Regions from separate parts of the Paenibacillus ottowii genome, predicted to be linked through region 1. Evidence: riboswitches for the same ligand, from Rfam matches in the RefSeq annotation. Region 1 holds a riboswitch; the other holds the start of a gene.
What was found. Region 1 has a riboswitch for cobalamin ahead of ACQQ6X_RS14975 (ABC transporter substrate-binding protein). Riboswitches for the same ligand answer to the same signal wherever they lie in the genome.

Region 1 (6,148 bases):
GGAGAATGCCGGATGCTAAGTAAACAAAAATTATTTGCGCTGGGCTTCCAGCATGTCATGGCAATGTACGCTGGAGCCATTGCTGTTCCTCTGATTGTAGGGGGAGCGCTGCACCTGACGCCAGCACAGATGGCCTATCTAGTGGCGGCTGATCTATTCACTTGCGGGATTGCTACGTTACTACAGATTATGGGTACACGCTTTTTCGGTAGCAGACTTCCTGTCATTTTAGGCTGTACGTTTACGGCCGTAGGACCCATTATCGCGATTGCCTCAACCTCAAATCTAGCGACAGCGTACGGTGCCATCATTTTGTCCGGTATATTTGTGGTGCTTGCGGCACCGCTGTATGGCAAGCTGTTACGCTTTTTTCCAACGGTAGTTACTGGCTCGGTCGTTACGATTATCGGTCTATCCCTTATTCCCGTGGCGATGAACAATGTAGCGGGTGGCCAGGGCAGTGCAGATTTTGGACAGCCGCGTAATTTGCTGCTGGCGCTGGTCACACTACTGGTGATTCTGCTTGTCAATCGAGTAGCCAAGGGCTTTTTACGCTCAATATCCGTACTTATTGGTCTGTTCGCGGGTACTGTAGTTGCCTATGCGATGGGAATGGTGCATTTTGCTGCCGTAGCAGACGCTTCATGGGTTAGTGTTGCGCAGCCGTTTTATTTTGGCAAACCGGAGTTTAGCATTATGGCAGTATGTACGATGATTATCGTGAATATTGTCAGCATGGTCGAATCAACGGGGGTTTATCTGGCAGTGGGTAAGGCGATTGACCAAAAGGTAGAGCAAAAGCAAATCGTCAATGGACTTCGTTCGGAAGGGCTTGCGATTATGCTGGGCGGTATTTTTAATGCGTTCCCTTACACAGCCTTCTCGCAAAATGTGGGTCTGATCTCGTTGACTCGCGTTAAATCGCGTAACGTTATTTTTGCTGCGGGTGGTATCATGGTCGTCCTTGGTTTGCTGCCTAAGCTGGCTGCCTTGACGACAGTGATTCCTAACGCTGTGCTGGGCGGGGCGATGATCGTCATGTTTGGCTCAGTTGCTGCATCAGGCATGTCCATTTTGTCAGAAGTAGATCTGCGGAAGGAAAGCAACCTGTTGATCGCAGCATGCAGTATTGCTGTAGGTCTAGGCTCTGCCGTTCTGCCGCAAATGTTCGACCAACTGCCGAGCTTTGCCAAAATGCTGCTGCAAAACGGCATCGTATCGGGCTCGATTACGGCAATTGTCTTGAACATCGTTTTGACAAGAGAACAAAGAGAGTCAGCCCAAGGTGTAAATGTTTCGGAGGTTCCACAGAAGGTTTGACGAATAGGAAATAGATAAAAACAGCCGGAGAGAGGACGCAGCCTCTGTTCCGGCTGTTTGGCATGGAGTCGCCTAGAACGGGTTATTTATTAAGCAGCATAAAGTTATTGATAAAACCCTCTTTCTGTATGAAAATCGGGGTTTGAGTCTTCGAAGTGAAGTCATAATAGTACACGCCGCGTCCTTCCTCCTGATTTTTCAGGGAGGTGCTGCCTAAATAATAGACTCCCTTGCCGTCCGGGGACATATAGATGAAGCTGCGGGACGAAATGGGTAGTTCTAGTTTGGTACGTTTTCCGGTTGCAATATCGACAAGGCTATACTCAGGGTTGCCGTGATTAATGAAACGTGCAGTCACTAGGAGTAGTTGATCATTACTGCTGGATATTGATGATACTTCTTCATTTTTCAGTGTAATAACAGAACGTTCTTGCTTGGTGACGCTATTGATTTCTGTAACTTTGTTGTCCGGCGGGACCATAATAGTCTGTGTTCGGTTTGAGATTTCTCTTTGTTCATTTTGTTCCTTAGCTGAATAATTTGAACTGTAAATTGCTTTTTTAGCTGGATTATAGGTTATAGACCAAGTTTGTTCATCATGGTTTTCATCATGCATAAATTTCATGATACGCGTTGATTTATTGTAGAAAATAGTTTTAAGTGTCCGCTCTCCTTTTTTTACCGCAACCAGAACGAGGGAGCCATCCGGAGTAGTTGGTACGATATCATTGATGGCAAACAAATTATCGGTAAGCTGTTCGGTTTTTTTTGTATTCAAGTCGTACGAAAATAATTGGTCTCCCTTATCATCCACATCAGCAGAGTAATAAATTTTGTGATCAAGTAAGTACACCACAGAAAGTGGGTACTGGGAGGTATAGGGGACGTCGGCCAGCTTGGTCATTTTCTTACTGCTCAAATCGTACGTCATCACACGCATAACCATGCCTTGATCTGCATTTTTCCCATTCACATATTCTGTATAGGTCATGGATAGATATTGACCTTGTCCGACTGGAGTTGTCTTTTCGCCTGACTGGATTTGTTTGGGTGAAGTTGGTTCTGCTGATGGAGTAGAAGCTGGAGAGCAGGAAGATAACAGAGCTGGAACGAGCAAGGAAAGTATTAAAATGCGGTAGTTACTTGTTTTCAAAAGGAAACATCCTTTCTAACGATGAGAGATTTACTGTTATCTGACTAAGCAGTATTGCTGAAGTTAACTCTTAGGTTAGTTTATCTACTAGAAGAATTTGTTAGAGTGGTAGGAAGAGGCATGGTATAATCTAAACTATGGATTTTGAATAGTGGTGGATGTTTTCGGACCACGGTGCAGCTTCCCGAAAGGGGGTGAAGCCGATGGTCACACTTGTGTCGTGCTACGATGTGCTGCGTTGGGTGGTTACGTTACTAAGCCTGGTGTTTAGTATTCGTAAACTTTATCGATGGCTGCGTCGAAAATTTCGGAACAAGCGAAAACCCACCGCTTGATTAGGTTGGGGCCTAACGGTGGGTTTAGCTAAGCATTTAGCGCGCCGTGGTGATCCACAGCCTTTCAAATCCTAAGAGTCTTTGCCGTTGGCGCGGCGAAGACTCTTTTTTATTATATGGATACGGTGGATATCTCTATACCTAATTTTAGCACGTGAATTGCGTGCACGCAATGAATAGCCATGACTCAGATACTCACTATATCATTCAAATTTAAATTATTACGCTGCATTTGTTGACAAGCCAGAAGCAACAAAATAAGATAATCCTAAATCGTAATAAAAAGGAATAAAGGAAGAAAACAGGTGCGAGCCGGACAACTCTATGTACGGGGTTTCGTTGAGACGATGTAGATGGTTGTTGAACGTGTTCACTTAAAAGGGAAGTTCGGTAGATTCCGACACGGACCCGCCACTGTATACAGGCATCAGCAGGGTACTGCTGGAGCTTTCAGAACAGCCACTGGAACTGTGAAGAACCGGGAAGGCCTGAAAGATGAGCCTGAAGTCAGGAGACCTGCCTGTTTTGACATCACTGTTAGACCCACGGGATGCTGGGGAGGTGGTTAGACGTGCTACATACGGAATGTCTGGAACCGATCCGATCCCTTCTATGTTTTTGGAGTTGGCTTAGAGGTGAGTTTTGACATTTTATAATGAAAGCATTTCTGACTGCTGCTCATGTGGTCGGGAATGCTTTTTTTTTCGTTTTACGTAGGTTCATACGATTTAACCAGATAGAGGGGGAAATGTGGAATGATAAGCAATCGTAATAGGCGTTCGTGGTTTATATGTACAGGATTGGTGCTGCTGCTGACAGTTATGGCTCTATCGGGATGTGGCACAGCCACCAAGACGGAGGATCGGTCGGGCAAGGGTGAGAACTCTTCTGCACAACAGACTAAAGCAGATAAAAAGTTGGTGATGGCGTATACGTGGAAACCATCAGGGGTTGATCCGCATGGGGACAATAGCTGGGACGTGATGCGTTCTGGTGCTGGTGAGACACTGATTCGGTTGAATGAAAAGCTGGAGCCTGTGGCTTGGCTAGCCAAGGAATGGAAGCAGGAAAGTCCTACGGTCTGGACGTTCAGCTTGCAGGATAAGGTCACGTTTCATGACGGAAAAAGGATGGATGCAGCAAGTGTAAAAGCATCTTTGCTGCGCTCTATTGAGAAAAGCCATCTAGCAAAGGATTTACTTGATGTGAAGTCCATTGAGGCCAGCGGGCCGCTGACGCTAAAAATTACAACAAACCAGCCGAATGCAGCGCTGGCATCCAATCTGGCTGATCCCTCAACGATCGTGCTGGACGTGGCATCCATGAAAGATGAGCAGAGCTACCCTGCGATGACAGGTGCCTTTAAAATCAAAGCCTTCAACAAGGATCAGTCCCTGGTCGTCGAGCGTTATGACGGATATTGGGGTGAAAAGGCGCGATTGGCTGAAGCGACGATGAAATTCATTACAGACGGTAATTCGCGCCTGATGGCGCTGCAATCCGGTGAGGTGGATGTAGCGACGGATATTCCGGTAGATAACGCGGAGGTACTGAAAAAGGACGATAAGCTACAAGTGCTGTCGGCTCCGTCCTTGCGTACCCATATGATTGTATATAACATGGAATCGCCTATATTCAAGGATGTGACCAACCGTAAGGTGGTGGACAGTCTGATTCCGCGCGCATCCATTGTGAGCGCTGTTATGAGGGGTTTCGGTACGGAAGCAAGCAGTCCGTTTCCGAGTATTCTTTCTTTCGGAAAAGTTGAGCGTAAAGCGCTAGACGGAACGGCGGAGCAGCTGTTGACCAAGGATGGCTGGCAGAAAGATGCCCAAGGCACATGGTCCAAGCAGGGCAAGCCATTCGAGGTTACACTGCTGACTTTCCCTCAGCGTCCGGAGCTATCTGTTATGGCTGAAGTGATCCAGAGCCAATTGCTGAATGAGGGATTCCAGGTCAAGATTCGCAAGGTGGAAAATATCGATGAGGCATTGACCAAAAACGATTGGGATTTTGCTATGTACAGCATGCTCACGGCCCATACAGGGGAGCCGCAGTATTTTATGGACATGTTCTATTCCTCTACAAGTAAATCTAATGTAAGCCGCTATGTTTCCAAACCGCTGGAGAATATTCTTCACAGCCTGAAGCTGGCAAAGGATACCGCACAGCGAGATGCGGTAACACTGCAAGCGCTGAATATCATCAATACAGATTTGCCGCAGTCGTTTATTGTGCACCCTGACAATGTGTTTGGCGTGAAAAAAGGGGTAGAGGGCTTTACGCCGCATCCGATCGAGTATTACTACATTACAGCGCAATCCGATATTGCGGAATAACGAGCTACGTATCCTATGATCCGTTTTATACTGGAACGTGTGGCGCAGCTGCCCATCATTGTATTCATTGTATCCACGCTGACTTTTGTGTTGATGAGGCTGGCCCCTGGTGACCCTGCTACCATTTTGCTCACCGCGCATAATGTTCCTGCTTCAGAGGAGGCGTTAACGGCGCTGCGGGAAGAACTGGGCTTGAATGAGCCGCTTCATATTCAATATATGAACTGGCTGCGGGATGTGTTTACGGGACAATGGGGAACCTCGTATGTATCCAAGGAGTCGGTGCTCAACGAACTGTGGAGCAGACTGCCTGCTACGGTGGAGCTAGCTTTGGCTGGCTTTACCGTCATGACGGTGCTTACGCTTGGGATGGGGCTGGCCGCCTCGTTAAAGGTGAGCGGTCCACTGGACCGTCTGGGCAGGCTGTTCGCCTTGCTGGGATCGTCGATCCCTTCTTTTTGGCTTGGTTTTCTATTAATCTACCTATTTTCCGTTCACCTGGGCTGGCTCCCATCGATGGGAAGGGAGGACTGGACACATTTAATACTCCCGGCGCTGACGCTGGGTGCAGGATTGGGAACGGTGCAAGCTCGTGTATTGCGTGCTCAAATGCTGGAGCTGGGTGATCGGAACTTTGTGAAAGCAGCGAGGGCTCGGGGTTTTTCACGTATGCATATTCTCTTTTTTGAGCTATTTAAACATGCCGTGCTGCCCATGATTACGCTGTTGGGTACGAATCTATCATTTATGCTGGCAGGTAACGTCATCGTAGAGACTATTTTTTCATGGCCAGGGTTGGGCAAGTATTTTATAGATGCGATTACGCAGCGGGATTACCCAGTCATTCAGGGATATGTTATGTTTGCCGCATTTTTAATTGTAGGTGTTCAGTGCTTGGTGGATGTGGTCCAGACAATGATAGATCCGAGGCTGCGTTTGCGTTAAGGGGGAAGCTGAAAATGAAAAAGATACGGCTTTCCTGTAGAGGAAGCTTGCTGGCA
Region 2 (6,148 bases), 190 kb from region 1:
TTCTTGTATAATGGCTACCAGTATCGGTCAGCCGATAATATTTACGGGGCGGGCCCTCGGTCGATTCCTGTAAATACGTTGTGCAGTATCCTTCGGATACCAGACGGCGGAGCAGTGGGTATAGGGCTCCTTCTGCTACTTCAATATGACGAGAGACGGCTTGAGCCAACTCGTAGCCATAGCGGTCTCTACGTCCAATTAGAACTAGAACGCATAGTTCCAGTACCCCTTTTTTGAATTGGATGTTCACATTCACGAGCGATGCTCCCTTCCTGATGTAATCATAATTCATAGGTGTCGTTCGGAATAAGGGGAAGAAACGTGTGTTTGTGCATAATTTGTCACGGGTACTAATTATAGAACAATAGACAGGTATAATTTAACATCATGTACTGATTAATGCAAGGTACTAAATTTTTAATAATAAAACTTTGAGTCCAAATGGGCTGATTTTCTTTCTTGAAGGCTTACATGGATAGCGAATCTTGTAGAATAAAGCAGTATTATTTGGAAATTCCTCGATTTCTAACTGGGTCCACTAACCGGATGTTGCTTTAATTTCACTCATTAAAATGATAAATTGTATAGGATTCAATAGAGTTAAAGATTACCTATGACAAAGAGGTGGATAAAGGATGGACTGGAAACACTGGTACAGAGAACTGGAACAGGATGATGAGGCTTGGGATGTGTCGGAGGAGGTTGTACTACGTGGTATGGTACATCTTGATTTTTGCGGGCAGCCATCGGAGGTAGAAGTCGAATTTATCGTGGGAGCTGACTCTGAAGAACATGCACAGGCTATAGAAGAACCTACGGGGCTTCAGAAAAAGACATGGGAGAAGTATATGGCATGCTCGTCAGCCATTCATCCTCAAGTGTTGGAGTCCATACACCATTATTATGTAGGCATCGTGGAAAAGTATCGGAAGGCATACAGCTCATGGGGAGAGGACCCTAATGAGTATGCGCCTTATATGGAGCGACCAGAGCAATTGCTGGATCGAATACAGGCCGTATCTATATTGATTTCCGACTCATCGGAACAGGATGAACTATATTTGAATTTTAGCTGTTCCTGGGATCGAGAGCATGGCTTAGGCGTACACCTGAAACAGATGAAAATCAATCGTATTCAAGGTGCATATACATTATATGACTTGGAATAAATCCCTCTTCTGGTCTTGAGTATAAAGACCGGAAGAGGGAAGAGGATATGGTTAACAGAACAGGATGGCGTGAATAGATACAAAAAGAATACTAGTTGGATACAGACAGCGTGGCCCGGGCTGTTTGAGCGGCCTGTACCATTTGCCGCAATGCGGCAACAGACTCTTCTTTGGTGCGGGTTTTCAGACCACAGTCTGGATTAACCCAGAACAAATCCGACGGCAGCACACGCAAGGCGCGCTGGATCATGCTTAGCATTTCTGATACATCAGGAATGCGCGGACTGTGAATATCGTATACACCCAGACCGATGCCCTTGTCGTAAATCTGATCCTCAAAGCTAACAATCAGTTCTCCGTGGCTACGAGAGGTTTCGATAGAAATCACGTCAGCATCCATGTCTGAAATGGACTGGATCATATCCTGGAATTCGGAATAGCACATGTGTGTATGGATTTGGGTCGCAGGCTGAGCGGTGGCCGTGGTCACAAGGAAGGCTTGAACCGCCCAATCCAGATAGGCTTGCTGTTGTTCTTTTTTCAACGGAAGCCCTTCGCGAATTGCGGGTTCATCCACCTGAATCATGCGGATGCCCGCTTGTTCGAGCGCCTCTACCTCGGCCCGTAATGCCAGAGCCAACTGCAAAGCAACTTGCCTGCGTGGAATATCATTGCGTTCGAAGGACCAGTTTAGAATGGTCACAGGACCTGTAAGCATTCCTTTAACCGGCTTGGAGGTTAACGATTGGGCAAATGCCGTCTCCTCCACGGTCATAGGTTGATCGAACGACACATCTCCGTAAATAATTGGCGGTTTGACACAGCGGGAGCCGTAGGATTGCACCCATCCGTTCTGTGTAAAAGCAAAGCCCTTGAGCTTTTCGCCAAAAAACTCCACCATGTCAGTCCGCTCAAATTCCCCATGTACAAGCACATCAATGCCAATGTCCTCTTGAATATCAATCCATTCCTTGATCTGCTGTTGGATAAACGTCCGATATTGCTCGGCAGACCATTCACCTTTGCGATAGTGCAGACGGGCCTTGCGGATCTCGGCCGTTTGCGGGAAGCTGCCGATGGTCGTCGTAGGCAGTGGGGGCAGCTTCAGCTTGTTTTGCTGAATTACACGGCGCTCGGCGAAAGGAACGCTGCGTGACAGAGGCTCTTTTGCCAGCAGGTCGGCCAGATCGGCAGCTGTCTGTACCCTTGCCGCTGAGCTGTTGAAGCGGGCTACCGCCTCTGCACTTTGCTCAAGCTTGGCAAGTGCAGAGGAATCGTGCTGTGCAAGTGCAGCCGTCAAGAACGCGATTTCCTCCAGCTTTTCATCAGCAAAGGCTAGTGCATGCACCAGCTCTCGGTCCAGCTTGTGCTCTGCATCCAGACTGACCGGTACATGCAGCAAACTGCACGATGGCTGTACGATAAGCTGTGTGGCCGGGATCTGTTCTGCTAACTGGCTCAACAGTGCAGCCACGGCATTCAGGTCGCTGCGCCATATATTGCGACCGTCAATGACACCAGCACCCAGCGTTTTGCCTTTGGGGAAGCCATGCCGTGATATATGCTGAAGATTTTCACCATCATCGTATACAAAATCAAGACCCAGCCCTTGTACCGGAAGTTTAGTCAGACGCTCATAATGATCCAGGCTGCCAAAGTAGGTTTGCAGCATGATGTTCAAGGAGGGTGCAGCTTGGCTCAAAGCTTCATAGACCTCCTGAATTATTTCCAGATCCTCTACCGGGAATGAGGTGGTCAGGACAGGTTCATCGATTTGAACCCATTGGACGCCTTCTGCGGCTAGTTCCGACAGAACTTGGGCGTATAAAGGCAGGAAGGTTCGTATAATAGCGCCTAGATCCTTACGGTCATAGCCTTTGGATAAAACAACAAATGAATAGGGACCGATAAGAACCGGTTTACCGTTAATGCCTAACTCTTGCTTTGCTTCACGATAAGCCTGTAAGGGTTTATTTTCAGTCAGCACTGGAGCCGCGTCTGCCAATTCGGGAACGATATAGTGGTAATTCGTATTCATCCACTTGGTCATTTCACTGGCGGTAGCCCCTTTTTGCCCACGTGCGATCCCGAAATATACGGACAGAGGAACCGGACCTGCGGTACGATAATTGAACCGTTTGGGTACGAGACCGAACATCACGGATGTATCCAGCATGTGATCGTAATAGGAGAAGTCTCCGACAGGAATGAGATCAATGCCTTTATCACGTTGTTTGCTTAGATGCTCCAGACGCAATCTCTTCATCTCACGATGCAGTTCGCTTTCGTCAATACTGCCCTGCCAGAAGCGTTCCAGTGCTTTCTTCCATTCCCGATTCCCACCGATACGCGGATAACCCAGATTACTGCTAATTAAACCGGACAATGAAGGCTGTTCATTAATAGACATGCATTATTCCTCCTAACGGGTAGCCAGCTTATTTTTACGTACCAAAAAAGGCATTCTGTCCCCTAAAGCTAAAAATAAGTAAGGGAAAGAATGCCTCCGCGATTAAAATTCAAAAATACGGCGACTGCTCTTAACACCTCCCTATCTTCCGTAGGTACTGCGATGTTGTTAAAATAGGCAGGTCTCCTGACTTACGGATCATGACGTTCAGCATCCCTTCCCGGTCTGTGGACCAGTGGGTGTTAATCAGCTGAACATTCCCCGTTTACAGTGGCGGGACCGTCCCGGATTTGCACCGGCTTCCCTTTTAAGTCTGAGCTGGATTAGAACAGACACCTATTTCCAAGCTATGCGATTAGGTATGACGAATATTTATGCACCTCGTATACTTGTTCACCATCATAAGTGAAACTCACAGGATGTGCAATAGAAACCGTAATCGAAATGAGTGTGGAATCAGTTAGATATATCAAAAAAAGACAAGCCCAACTCATCGTGGAATCTTGTCTTTTTTGCATTATAGGGCATCTTGTTAAGTAGCACTTCGCCTCTAAGCTAATGAAACGGTGTAACCTGCTTGTACACTGGCTTTCACATCTACCAGACGCTGATTACGACTGCCCCGAAAGGGGAGGGTCAGGTCTTTTTGCTGTTCAACAAAACGACCGTCCACAATCACATCACACAAAAGAGCTAGCTCTTGTCGTTCCTGATCCATGAGCAGATCCTCGTAAACAAAGCCCGTATAGGCCCATACAGTTCGGTCCGGACAAGCCGTGCGGAAGTCACGCACAAATTGCGAACATTCTGCTGCTGAGAAAAAAGGGTCTCCCCCGCAGAGAGTCAATCCATCCAACAACGGGTTATCCATCATATCACGGATGACCTCCTGTTGACGCTCGGGCGTGAATGGCTCCCCTGCGCGAAAGCTCCATGAAGCTGGGTTAAAGCAGCCAGGACAGGCATGGCGGCAACCGCTAATGAATACAACGGTGCGCAGGCCGTATCCTTCATTTAGAGATTCCGGAATATAGCCGCACAAATTCACTTATGCTTCACCCGATCGCGAACTTCGGCTTGCTTGGCAGCATTGAAACGAACCGTATAATCTCCTGTCAGATATCCGGTTACCCGACGCAAACGCTGAAAGTGCGTGTGTTCCTCATCTGTGCCGCATTGAGGACAGCTTGTCCCGATAATTCCTTCATAGCCGCATTCCGTACAACGATCCACCGGATGGTTGATGGAGAAGTAGCCGATGTTCTGATGCAGCGCGTACTGAACAATTTTAAGAAACGCATCCGGGTTATTGCGCGCATTACCGTCCAGCTCGATGTATGAAATTGCACCAGCATTACATAGATTATGAAACGGAGCCTCCAAGCTGATTTTGCGAGCAGCAGGGAGCTTGTAATACACCGGAATGTGGAAGGAATTCGTGTAATATTCCCGGTCATTGACCTCAGGGATAATTCCGAAGTCACGTTGATCCAGCAATGTGAACTTGCCCGACAGACCTTCGGCAGGCGTCGCGAACAGTGTAATATTTAGATTGTAGTGTTCACTCATTCGATCACAATACATGCGCATGGAAGTGATGATTCGCTGTGCTTCACGGTATACAGCATCATCTTCCCCGTGGTGTTTTCCATATAATGCTTTCATGCACTCAGCCAGCCCGATAAAACCAATCGAAAGTGTACCGTGCTTTAGGAGGCTTCCTACCTTCTCATCAGGTTCCAGTTTTTCTCCGCCTTCCCATACTCCTTCGCGCATCATAAAGTCCGAAGCTTTGGCTGGCTGGCTGGTCTGGATATGATAGCGATGAATTAGACCGTCTACTGCAATTCGCATAACCTCTTCTAATTTTGCATCAAAGCGATCCCGGTCAGGTGTCAGACGCTTGCCTGTACAAATGCCATATTCAATCCCGAGCCGCACCAGATTAATGGTATTAAATGAGAGATTGCCTTTGCCGCTCTGACGGTTTCTGCCGAAACGGTCAGAAATGGTGCGGGTACGGCAGCCCATCGTGGCAATGATGGTATCCGGGTCATCTGCGCGGTAATAAGGCAGGTTGAAGGTAGCATCCACATTCACAAAATTGGGATACATCCGCTTGCTGGAGCACTCGACCGCCTTTAAGAACAGATCATAGTTGACATCGCCCTCTGCCTGGTTGACCCCTTTTTTACATTGGAAAATATGCTGTGGAAAAATAGGAGTTTCCCCGCTTCCGAGTCCGCGAATTGTGGCTTCCAGCAACGATTGTGAAACAAGCCGACCTTCAGCAGACGTACACATCCCGTAATTCAGCGAAGTGAACGGAATTTGCCCCCCTGCCCGACTGCTCATGGTGTTCAGGTTATGAATGAGCGATTCAGCAGCCTGCCGGGTTTCTGTTTCCGTTTCCTCACAGGCGAATAAATACGAACGAGGACAGACTTCTTGCAGATGGGTATTAGCTAAATGCAGTTCGTCATCAGACCAACTGGAGTCTATTTCTTCCTCGAACAGTCGGAGTCCTTTGCGCAGGTGCTTGCGGAAGGAACGAGCAACGTATGGGGCA

Region 2: linked by a shared signal. The riboswitch ahead of metE (5-methyltetrahydropteroyltriglutamate--homocysteine S-methyltransferase) and the one ahead of ACQQ6X_RS14975 (ABC transporter substrate-binding protein) in region 1 are both predicted to bind cobalamin.

Annotation. Positions count from the first base shown of each region.
Region 1 covers NZ_CP191577.1:3,224,791-3,230,938, reverse strand. Annotated here, with positions in the region: gene ACQQ6X_RS14995 (xanthine phosphoribosyltransferase) at 1-19, shown strand, start outside; gene ACQQ6X_RS14990 (nucleobase:cation symporter-2 family protein) at 13-1,320, shown strand; gene ACQQ6X_RS14985 (hypothetical protein) at 1,403-2,473, opposite strand; cobalamin riboswitch at 3,143-3,346, shown strand; gene ACQQ6X_RS14980 (hypothetical protein) at 3,304-3,441, shown strand; gene ACQQ6X_RS14975 (ABC transporter substrate-binding protein) at 3,564-5,147, shown strand; gene nikB (nickel ABC transporter permease) at 5,163-6,092, shown strand; gene nikC (nickel transporter permease) at 6,107-6,148, shown strand, end outside.
Region 2 covers NZ_CP191577.1:3,035,932-3,042,079, reverse strand. Annotated here, with positions in the region: gene ACQQ6X_RS14125 (PadR family transcriptional regulator) at 1-256, opposite strand, end outside; gene ACQQ6X_RS14120 (DUF6985 domain-containing protein) at 636-1,169, shown strand; gene metE (5-methyltetrahydropteroyltriglutamate--homocysteine S-methyltransferase) at 1,261-3,579, opposite strand; cobalamin riboswitch at 3,739-3,934, opposite strand; gene nrdG (anaerobic ribonucleoside-triphosphate reductase activating protein) at 4,130-4,627, opposite strand; gene ACQQ6X_RS14105 (anaerobic ribonucleoside triphosphate reductase) at 4,624-6,148, opposite strand, start outside.